Regions from separate parts of the Methylobacterium sp. AC690 genome, predicted to be linked through region 2. Evidence: predicted binding sites of a transcription regulator. Region 2 holds the regulator's gene; the other holds the start of a gene.

Region 1 (5,582 bases), on a different contig from region 2:
CCGCGCAAACCCAAGTGGATTGTGCCATGAACACTCGCATTACTTCTGCTGTTGCTGCTGTCGTCCTGAGCGTTAGCGCGATAGCTTCGCCCGCTCTGGCCCAGAGCTACACTGCTCCCGCTGGCATCGCTGCCGTGGCAGCGCCTGGTGGCCTTGAGGGCCGCAGCTACGACGACACTACGACCGGATCGATCCGAACCGTGCGTGGCCATGACTCGGCCCAGGAAGGCAACGCCAACCAGCCGAGCTTCCTCGTCCAGCAGTATGGCCAGACCTCCGGCGGCACGGCTCGCTAAGTCCTCAAACGATTGAGACGACCGACGGCGGGGCAAAAGCCTCGCCGTTTTCGTATCGAGGGTCATGCGGCTTTCCCTCTGCCACGCCACGTTTCAGCGGCTTTATGCGCGAGGGTCACGGCCTCTTCGATCCAGGCTGCGTCGGCGTTGGTGACACGTACCAACCCCTCTAACGCCTTGAGGCGATCACGCTCGGCCTTGGTCAGGAAGCGACCTCCGAACGCCTTCGGAATTGTCCAGTCGAGGGTGAGGGCGTAGCCAGCGGCGCGGCTCCACGGCTCGACCCGCTGTGTGTCCCACAGGCGCATCCCCGGCCGGCTGCAGGGCGCGGAAGGATCACTGTCCTTGGAGGCGGACGGCGGCGAGGAGCGTTTCGGCGCAGCCGCCATGCTGCTTCTAAATGGCGAGGCTTCGATGGCCTCCGCGAGAGCGTACCAGTCCAACCCCGCTACGGTGAGTGTCCGGCCGATTGCATGGGCCGTCGCGACCACCTCTCCATCATGCTCGCTGGCAAGGCGGGGCAAGAGCTTGGCGAGGCGGTCCAAGGTAGCGGCCGGGATCTTGGGGGAAGCCATACGATCCTCTCAGGCTGAACCGGCAAGGCGGGCGAAGCTGACAAGGATCTGGAGCCGGTCGGTCGGTACGAGGCAGTTCAGGGCGACGCTGGCGGGCTCCAGAGCCATCGGGTCGGTCTCAGCTCAGGCTAGGACGTCTCTCGGATGCGAAAGAGTATTCCGGGAGCAGGTTCCGTCTGTTGGCCTGCGTGCAGTCTTACGGTCTACACGATAGAGAAGCAGGCGACCGCCTAACGGCGCGAGGTCGCCGCCGCAATAATCACCCGCTCACGCAGAGTCTGACTTTAAGGACGACCCATGCTTCGCCCCTCCTGGAGCGACTAATGAATCAGCACCACAGCACCGCGCGAACCCCATCAAGCGGACCTAGAAAGAACGGAGAACGCTTAGAAGTCCATCCCGCCCATACCGCCACCCATACCGCCGCCTGGCATCTGCGGAGCCTCCTTCCGCGGGGCCTCGGAGATCATAGCCTCGGTCGTGATAAGAAGCCCAGCGACCGACGCTGCCCCTTGCAAGGCAGCTCGGACAACCTTGGCCGGGTCGACAATGCCAGCTTGAAGCATGTCGACGTACTCCTCCGTCTGAGCGTTGAAGCCATACGTCGCAGACGAGTTTGCCAGGATCTTTCCGACCACGATCGAGCCTTCGACGCCTGAGTTCTGCGAAATCTGGCGGATCGGAGCTTCAAGTGCCTTCAGCACGATTTTGATGCCGGCCTGAACGTCTGGGTTGTCGTTCTTCAACCCCTCTGCCGCGGCCTTTGCACGAAGGAGAGCGACGCCGCCGCCGGGCACAATGCCTTCTTCAACCGCAGCGCGCGTCGCATGAAGCGCGTCGTCAACGCGGTCCTTCTTCTCCTTGACCTCGACCTCAGTCGAGCCCCCGACGCGGATGACCGCAACACCACCGGCGAGCTTGGCTTGACGCTCCTGGAGCTTCTCACGGTCGTAGTCCGAGGTAGTCTCCTCGATCTGCGCTTTGATCTGCGCCACACGTGCTTCGATGTCGGCCTTGTCGCCCGATCCATCGATGATCGTGGTGGTCTCCTTATCGATACGCACCCGTTTGGCGTGACCCAGCATCTCAAGGGTGACGTTCTCCAGTTTGATGCCGAGGTCCTCGGCGATCATCTGACCCTTGGTCAGCAGGGCAATATCCTCAAGCATGGCCTTACGGCGATCGCCGAAGCCTGGTGCCTTGACAGCCGCGACTTTGAGGCCGCCGCGCAGCTTGTTCACGACGAGCGTGGCAAGCGCCTCACCCTCGATGTCCTCGGCGATGATGACGAGCGGCTTACCCGTCTGAACCACGGCTTCAAGGATCGGGAGCAGCGCCTGGAGCGAACCGAGCTTCTTCTCGTGGATGAGGATGTAAGGGTCCTCGAGATCGGCCAGCATCTTCTCCGCATTCGTGATGAAGTACGGGGAGAGGTAGCCGCGATCGAACTGCATGCCTTCGACCACATCGAGCTCGGTCTCGGCCGTCTTCGCCTCCTCGACGGTAATGACCCCTTCCTTGCCGACCTTCTCCATGGCGTGGGCGATCATCTCGCCGATTTCCTTGTCGCCATTGGCCGAGATAGTGCCGACCTGGGCGATCTCGGCGGAGGAGGCCACCTTGCGGGCACGCTCACCAATATCCTTCACGACCGCCGCAACAGCGAGGTCGATGCCGCGCTTCAGGTCCATCGGGTTCATGCCGGCGGCCACGTACTTCACACCCTCGCGGACGATGGAGGCAGCCAACACGGTTGCCGTCGTCGTGCCGTCGCCGGCGATGTCGCTCGACTTCGAGGCCACTTCACGCACCATTTGGGCGCCCATGTTCTCGAACTTGTCGGCGAGCTCAATCTCCTTGGCGACGGTGACGCCATCCTTGGTGATGCGCGGCGCGCCGAAAGACTTCTCAATCACAACGTTGCGGCCCTTAGGCCCGAGCGTCACCTTTACGGCACTGGCAAGAAGCTCGACACCGCGCAGCATCTTCTCGCGGGCATCGGCAGAAAAACGAACGTCTTTGGCAGCCATGGGAAAAGTCACTTCAATGTTAGCTTGGCCCCGAGGCACACCACATCGGGCGCCTCAAGGGGCAGCGTTGGCAGATCGCGCGCGGGTGTATGGCCCTTAGGCGACGACGCCCATGATGTCGGATTCCTTCATGATCAGGAGGTCCTGACCGTCGAGCTTGACCTCGGTGCCGGACCACTTGCCGAACAGGACGCGATCACCCGCCTTGACGTCCAGCGGGTTGACGCGACCGGCTTCGTCACGGGCGCCAGGGCCGACGGCGACGATCTCGCCCTCCTGCGGCTTCTCCTTAGCATTGTCCGGGATGATGATGCCGCCCTTGGTCTTCTCTTCGCCTTCAATGCGGCGGACGACGACACGGTCGTGCAAGGGGCGAAAGTTCATGGTTGAGTTCCAATCTCCCTGCCGATGATGTCGGACCGGTACGGTCAAATCATCGCAAGGAAGGCGGCTGCAGAAAGATTCACAGCCGCCCTGCACGAGACGTGCTTAGCACTCAATGAGTGAGAGTGCTAATGCGCTGCAGCCCGGGATGTGGAGCGGCTCAGGGATACAGCGACACCTGGTGAGATAGACGGCTCGCCTCAGCGTTTTACACAAGACCTGTAGCTTGTTTGAAAAGTAGCTTATCTTCTCGCTTTAGCTTTGCGAGCCGCGTAGCGGGTGTCCCGCGCGAGCTTCTGCTCCACCTTTTCTGCGGCTTGGCGCTCGGTTTTTTCGATTGCTTGACGAGCTATCTCAACGGCAGCGCGCTCTTGCGCGGCAGCGGCCTCCCGCACGCGGTCAGCCTCTGTCGAAAGGCGCAAAGCCTCACGATCTGCTGCCCGGATCTCACGGGCTTCCGAGATAGCTTCACGCGCAGATTGTCTAGCGACAACTGCCGGGTCATCAGTTGCAGGTCGCGCACGAAAACGAGCTAAGGTTTCTTGACGTGCCGTCTCCGCGGTTTGAAGGCGACCAGATAAAGGGTCTTTTTCGAAATGGCTCACACATATTCCTTGCGCGATTGGCTAAATCGCTGAGGGCAGAAACAATAAAAGCCGCTTCCAACACGACGACCGACTAGCGCTTGTTGGCTGCCTTCACGGCGTTGCCGACGACGTCCTTGGTGGAGGGGGCTGACGCGTTCGTCTTTGTGGTTTCCTTTTTCGGCTTCTTGCTCTCGCGGTTTCCGCGCTTGCTCTCTTGGGCCATGTCGGTCTCCTGTGCGCCTACGGGCGCGGCACTCGTGAATGTCGGTCTGCCTTCCCGGAAGGATCAGACCCTTCCGGGGCCTTCCGCTCCGACTAGGCGAGGACGAGTTCGGCTTGGGACACGGCGCGCTCGCCGGACGCCGACTTGATGCGGTAGCAGGGATTTCCGCCGCGATCCTCGGGCATCAGGCGGATCACCTCGTAGGTGTCGCCCCGCGCGTTGCGATCCGATGCCTCGCTGGCGCGGGACTGACGGACGCGCTGACCGAGCTTGAACTGGTGGGACATGGTGGTTGGTCCTTCCGCTGGACGCGGTGGGAAGGCGGTGCCTTCCACTCGACACAGGTCCAACCCCTCGCACGGGTCAGGCTCTGGGGCGGCCCCGCCCCCTTCAAGATGGGACTTCTTCGTGTCGGGTGTAAGGGCTAACGGCGCCTCGGCGGCGCAATAGTAGCCGTATCCTCAACCTGCGGAGCCGGCTGAACCAATGATACAACGGACTGCCGGATAGAAAAATCACCCCGCCAAGACATTAGTCTTATCAAATTGCCTGTCTGATATCCGATCGTTTTCTTGGCATACTGTATGTATGCATCCGACGCATCCAGGAGCACTCAGAGCTTCAACGGCGGTCTTCGCCGCCGTGGAGTAGCTTCTTAATCGCCTCAGCTCCCTTAGCTGTCGCTGTAGCCCTCGAAGTGGGTGCTGGGGCGGCCCGCGTCGATGGAGTGGTCGGAGTCGGTGCCGGGGCTGCGGTGGGTGAGAACGGGTTGGCCGTTGGGCTCGCCGGAGTGTCTGCCGGCGCACCGCACTCAGCCTTCCGGAAGTCATTCCATTTCTGTCCGTTCAGGGTCCCGCCCTACTTGGCGGCCTGGTACTTCACGGAGCAGTCCTTGGTCGACAAGGCTGACGCCGGCGTCGCGAACGAACCCGCGAAGGCGAGCAAGGCAACGGACAAGGCAAGGCGGGCCATGGCAGACAGTCCTCTGATACGATGAATGGATGGCTGGCCCTAGCTCTGGATAGCCTGCTCCGCATCAACGGACGCTCATGCAGAATGACGCGGTGACGCACACGGCGCAATGCAGAGGGACGTTCGCTCAGCCGCCGAAATCTGGCTCTTCATCACCTCCGGCACGAACCTGGTCTGCTGCGTCGCTGAACAGGTCAGCCACGGCGCCCGCTTTCAGATCGCGCATGCGCTGCAGGACGTCGGGATCGGCGCCTTCGATATTAATGCCTTGGATCTGGTTGGCGAAGGCGGCGCCTAGCGCCTCAACATTTTCGGCCGAGATCCCTTCCTGACCGAACACCATGGGGGCCATGGTCAGCACCAACGCGCGCAGGGCCGACACCTCGGCCCGCAGTTCAGCCAGATCGCTCGCCATCGTCATCTCTCCGCCTATCGTGCGTCAGGCTATTCCCATCCAGAAGCACAGCCTACCGAATGGCGCTTGATCGCTACGGAGCATTCGGGGGGCCGCTGGT
Region 2 (5,582 bases):
GAACAGGGCCGCGGTGGAGATCTGCGAGGCCGTGACCTTGTCGATATGCGCCGTGTTGAAGAGGTATTTCGGCATGTAGGTGGTGAAGGTGTAGAAGCTCAGCGAGCCGCCGGCGGTGTAGGCCAGCACCACGCAGAAGGCGCGCCAGTGCTTGAACAGGGCCGCGAAGGTGCCGGAATCCTTCTTGGCCATGTCTTCCTTGGTCGCCGTCTCGTCGAGGGACGAGCGCAGGTAGAGCGCCACCACCGCTGCGACCGCGCCGATCACGAACGGGATGCGCCAGCCCCAGGCGGTCAGTTCCTGGGCGGTGAGGAAGCTCTGCAGGATGATGAGCACCAGCGAGGCGAGGAGCTGGCCGCCGATCAGGGTGACGTACTGGAACGAGGCGAAGAAGCCGCGACGGCCCTTCACGGCGATCTCGCTCATGTAGGTGGCGCTGGTGCCGTACTCGCCGCCCACCGACAGGCCCTGGATCATCCGGGCCAGCAGCAGCAGGGCCGGCGCGAGCTGCCCGACCGTGGCGTAGGTCGGCAGCACCGCGATCATCAGCGACCCGGCGCACATCATCAGCACCGAGATCAGCATCGAGGTCTTGCGGCCCAGGCGGTCGGCGATGCGGCCGAACAGCCAGCCGCCGATCGGGCGCATGAAGAAGCCCACCGCGAACACCGCGGCCGATTGCAGGAGCTGACTCGTGCTGTCGCCGGCGGGAAAGAAGACCGGCGCGAAGTAGAGCGCGAAGAACGCGTAGCAGTAGAAATCGAACCATTCGACGAGATTGCCCGACGAGGAGGCGACGATCGCCTTGATCCGGCGTCGGCTGTCGGCGGCGTCTTCCGCCTTGGTTGGGATGGCCCCGGCCCCACCTGTCATACGTCTCGTCCCTGTGCTCTGGGCAATGCCGTTCCGCGGCTTGCTTTGCGGCGACGTTACCGCCTCGAACGAGATTTCCAAAGGGCGATCAGCGGGTTGTCCGAAACAGCCAAGATGTTTCTGAAACCACGCTGTGGAAGACGCGAGTCTGAGCTTAGCTGCAACGTTACAATACGATTGGCGCAACCAGCGGGAAGATCAGCGCAAGAAAAACGGGAACGGTTTCTCGAAGATCCTCGTTGCGGACGACATCGACGTCCTGTGGCGTCAGGCAGCAATGAAAGTGGAATCGAACCCATGAACAAGCTCTTTCGGAGCACGGTGACGGCGGCGGCCCTGGTGATCGGCGCAACGAGCGCGTTCGCGCAGGGCGGGCCGGGTGGCGGTGCTGGCGGCGCCGGGGCTGGCGGCGGTGGTGGCGCCGGCGGGGCCGGAATGCGCGGTGGCGGCGCTGGTGGCGGTGCGGGTGGTGGCGCCGGCATGCGTGGTGGTGAAGCGGGCGGCGCCGGCGGTGCAGGAATGCGCGGCGGTGCCGGGGGCGCGGAGACCGGGGCCGGTCCGGCCGGGGGTGCCCAGCGCGGCGAGGCCGGCGGTCGTGGGGCCGAGGGTGGTGCGGCGCGCCAGGACGGGCGTGCGGGTCAGGCCGCCGGGGAGCGCGGTGGTCGCGAGGACGGCGGAGCCGCGGCCCGCGACGGCCGAGACGGCAAGGCCGACCGGGACGGCAAGGGCGATCGGGACGGCAAGGCCGATCGCGGCGGTAAGGCCGATCGCGACGAGCGCGGCGGTAAGGCCGATCGCGACGAGCGCGGCGGACGGGCCGAGCGCGATGGGCGTGGGGGTCGCGACGGCGGCGTCGAGCGCGAGGGCCGGGGTGGCCGCGGCGATCGTGGCGCCGTCCGGGGTGCCTATGGCCGCCTCGGCGCGCCGCAGCGCACCGAGTTCCGCCAGAGCGTCTTCCGCCGCGGCATCCCGCGCCTGGCCGCCGGCGCCTTCGCGCTCACCGTCGGCACGGCGATCGCCCGCAGCTACACCCTCTACGACCTGCCGCCGGACGTCGTCCGGATCGCGCCGGAATACGAGGATTACCGCTACGTGCTGGTGGACGACGACATCGTCATCGTCGATCCCGACACCTACGAGATCGTCGACGTGATCCGCGGCTGATCCAAGCGGTCGGAATCACGGTGGGGGCGGGGCTTCAGGCTCCGCCCCTTCGCGTTTACGCTCAGCGCTTGCGGTCGAGGAGGCCGGAGACCACCCGTGCGGTGTAGTCGACCATCGGCACGATGCGGGCATAGTTCAGGCGCGTCGGGCCGATGACGCCGACCACGCCGACGATCTTCTGGGAGCCGTCGCGGAACGGGGCCGCGATCATTGAGGAGCCCGAGAGCGAGAAGAGCTTGTTCTCGGAGCCGATGAAGATCCTCACGCCCTCGCCGCCCTCGGCCCGGGACAGGAGCTCGATCACGTCCTTCTGGGTCTCGAGATCGTTGAACAGCAGGCGGATGCGGTCGAGATCCTCGGCCGCCCGCAGGTCGTCGAGCAGATTGGCCTGACCGCGCACGATGAGCTGTCGGGCATCGGAGGGGCCGACGCTGACGGCGAGGCCGGCATCCACGAGGCGCTCGGTGATGGCGTCGAGTTCGCGCTTCATCGCCTGCCGGCCCGACTCGATCTCGGCGCGGAGCGTCCCGAGGGTCCGGCCCTGGAGCCGGGCATTAAGGTAGTTCGAGGCCTCCTGCAGGGCGCTCGCCGGCAGGCCCGGCGGCAGGTCGAGGAGGCGATTCTCGACGGAGCCGTCGTCGGAGACGAGCACGACCAGCGCCCGGGTCGGGTCGAGGCGGACGAATTCGATGTGCTTCAGGTGGACGTTGGTCTTGGTGGTCAGGACCACGCCGGCGCCGCGGGAGATTCCCGAGAGCAGCATCGAGGCCTCGGCCAGGGCGGAATCGAAGGTGTGGCCCGAGGCGGCCGCGCGCATCTGCGCCTCGATCCGCTCCTGTTCCTCGCGCCCGACATCGCCGAGCTCCAGCATCGCATCGACGAAGAAGCGCAGGCCCTGCTCCGTGGGCAGACGACCGGCCGAGGCGTGGGGCGCGAAGATCAGCCCGGAATGTTCGAGATCCGCCATGACGTTCCGGATCGAGGCCGGCGACAGGGCCATGGGCAGGATGCGCGCGAGGTTGCGCGAGCCGACCGGCTCGCCGGTCGTGAGATAGCTCTCGACGATCTGCCGAAAGATCTCACGCGAGCGTTCGTTCAACGCGCTGAGCACCTGCATCTGCTGCAATGTCGAAAAGGGGCGGGCGGGCTCTGTCACGGTCCATTCCTGAGGCGGAGAGTGTGACGGTCTCCCGAGTTTTACACAATGCTCCCCACCGTCGCTCCCGGCGGGCAACGCAAGGGAATACGAGAAACAGCTTGGCCGCGGAAGGCGTTCCGCTCGCGCGGCCCGCGGCGGATTCCACCCGCTCCGGGGCACCGGCGAGGCCCACAATCCGCCCGGCCTCGCTTGCCGGGCGAGGGCCGGAACCGTAAAGCCGCACTCCCATTACCACCGAAAGGAGAGCGGCATGCGGCCCTCGAAGCGCGCGAACGACGAACTGCGCATGGTCACCCTGGAGCGCGCCGTCTCCCGCCATGCCGAGGGCTCCTGCCTCGTCAGCTTCGGCGACACCAAGGTGCTGTGCACGGCCACCCTGGAAGAGCGCGGTCCGGGCTGGCTGCGCGGCTCCGGCAAGGGCTGGGTCACCGCGGAATACGCCATGCTGCCGCGCGCCACCCACGAGCGCACCCGCCGCGAGGTGAATTCCGGCAAGCCGTCGGGCCGGACCCAGGAGATCCAGCGCCTGATCGGACGCTCCCTGCGCGCCGTGACCAACCTGCCGGCCATGGGCGAGCGCCAGATCACCGTCGATTGCGACGTGATCCAGGCCGATGGCGGCACCCGCACCGCGGCGATCACCGGAGCCTGGGTCGCGCTGCACGACTGCTTCACCTGGATGCGCGGCCGCTCGATCATCTCGGTCGACCCCTTGCGCGAGCACGTGGCGGCGGTCTCCTGCGGCATCTACAAGGGCAAGCCCGTCCTCGACCTCGACTATGCCGAGGATTCCGGGGCCGAGACCGACGCCAACTTCGTCATCACGGGCACCGGGGGGCTCGTCGAGGTCCAGGGGACCGCGGAGGGCAAGCCGTTCTCGGAGGAGGAGCTGTTCGCGCTGATGCGCCTCGCCAAGGGCGGCATCCAATCCCTCGTCGCCCTCCAGAAGCAGGCCGTGGCACAGGGCGCCTCCGCATGAGCGCGCACCGCATCCTCACCGGTCGCGTCGTCATCGCGACCCACAATGCGGGCAAGCTCGTGGAGATGCGCGAGCTCCTGGCGCCCTTCGGCGTCGATGCCGTCTCGGCCGGGGAACTCGGCCTGCCCGAGCCCGACGAGACGGGGACGATGTTTGCCGAGAACGCGGCGATCAAGGCGCTGGCCGCCGCAACCGCCTCCGGCCTGCCCGCCTTCGCCGACGATTCCGGGCTCTGCGTCAATGCGCTGGACGGGGCGCCGGGGCTGTTCTCGGCCCGCTGGGCCGGGCCGTCCAAGGATTTCACCGGCGCCATGGCGCGCATCGCCGCCGAACTCGACAAGCGCGGGGCGACCACAAGGCGGGCGCATTTCGTCTCCGCCCTGGTGATCGCCTGGCCGGACGGCCACACCGAAACCTTCGAGGGCCGGGTCTTCGGCGAACTCGTCCCGCCGCGGGGCGCGAGCGGGTTCGGCTACGATCCGATGTTCCAGCCCGACGGCTACGACCGCACCTTCGGCGAGATCTCATCGGAGGAGAAGCACGGGGTCGACTGGCAGACGGGCAACGCCCTGTCGCATCGCGCGCGCGCCTTCGTGCTCCTGGCCCAGACCTGCCTGCGGCGACCCTGAGACCGGCCGCGGGATTGCCAAATGGCGGTCCCGCGCGCACATCCGCGTTATGACCGAACCGACAGGCCCGGACCACCCGACCCGCGACGCGGGGTTCGGGGTCTACGTGCACTGGCCCTTCTGTGCCTCGAAGTGCCCCTATTGCGACTTCAACAGCCACGTGCGCCACGCGCCCGTGGACGAGGGCCGCTTCCTGCAGGCCTTCCGCACCGAGATCGCCCACGTGGCCGCGCGTACGCCCGGCCGCATCGTGTCGAGCGTCTTCCTCGGCGGCGGCACGCCCTCCCTGATGCAGCCCGCCACCGTGGCGGGCCTGCTGGACGCGATCGGGCAGGCCTGGAGCGTGGCGCCCGGCGTCGAGATCACCCTGGAGGCCAACCCGACGAGCGTGGAGGCCGAGCGCTTCCGCGGCTACCGGGCTGCGGGCGTCAACCGCGTCTCCCTCGGTGTCCAGGCCATGGACGACGCCGCCCTGAAGCAGCTCGGGCGCCTGCACAGCGCGGCCGAGGCCATGGCGGCCGTGCGGGTCGCGGCAGCGCATTTCGAGCGCTACTCCTTCGACCTCATCTACGCGCGCCCGGACCAGAGCCCCGCCGCCTGGCGGGCCGAGCTGGAGGGGGCAATCGCCCGCGCGGCCGAGCACCTGTCGCTCTATCAGCTCACCATCGAGCCGGGCACGCCGTTCTACGGCCTGGCCGCCGCCGGCAAGCTGGTCCCCCCCGACGACGATTCCGCGCGTGCCCTCTACGACGTGACCCAGGAGGTCTGCGACCGGGCC

What was found. Region 2 encodes HrcA, which represses chaperone genes, less so after heat shock. Its sites were predicted from a motif close to GTTAGCACTCNCNNNNNGNGAGTGCTAAC; they were not measured.
Region 1: groES (co-chaperone GroES) is a predicted target of HrcA. The motif match lies at 3,390-3,418, and genes of this name have one in related genera.

The regions. Positions count from the first base shown of each region.
Region 1 covers NZ_CEEDOX010000008.1:106,417-111,998, forward strand. The annotation lists gene AC0IY1_RS11295 (hypothetical protein) at 359-871, opposite strand; gene groL (chaperonin GroEL) at 1,258-2,901, opposite strand; gene groES (co-chaperone GroES) at 2,998-3,285, opposite strand; gene AC0IY1_RS11310 (DUF6481 family protein) at 3,528-3,890, opposite strand; gene AC0IY1_RS11315 (hypothetical protein) at 3,964-4,095, opposite strand; gene AC0IY1_RS11320 (hypothetical protein) at 4,188-4,382, opposite strand; gene AC0IY1_RS11325 (hypothetical protein) at 5,195-5,482, opposite strand.
Region 2 covers NZ_CEEDOX010000011.1:141,844-147,425, reverse strand. The annotation lists gene AC0IY1_RS14535 (MFS family transporter) at 1-873, opposite strand, end outside; gene AC0IY1_RS14530 (DUF1236 domain-containing protein) at 1,171-2,037, shown strand; gene hrcA (heat-inducible transcriptional repressor HrcA) at 2,099-3,154, opposite strand; gene rph (ribonuclease PH) at 3,447-4,175, shown strand; gene rdgB (RdgB/HAM1 family non-canonical purine NTP pyrophosphatase) at 4,172-4,804, shown strand; gene hemW (radical SAM family heme chaperone HemW) at 4,854-5,582, shown strand, end outside.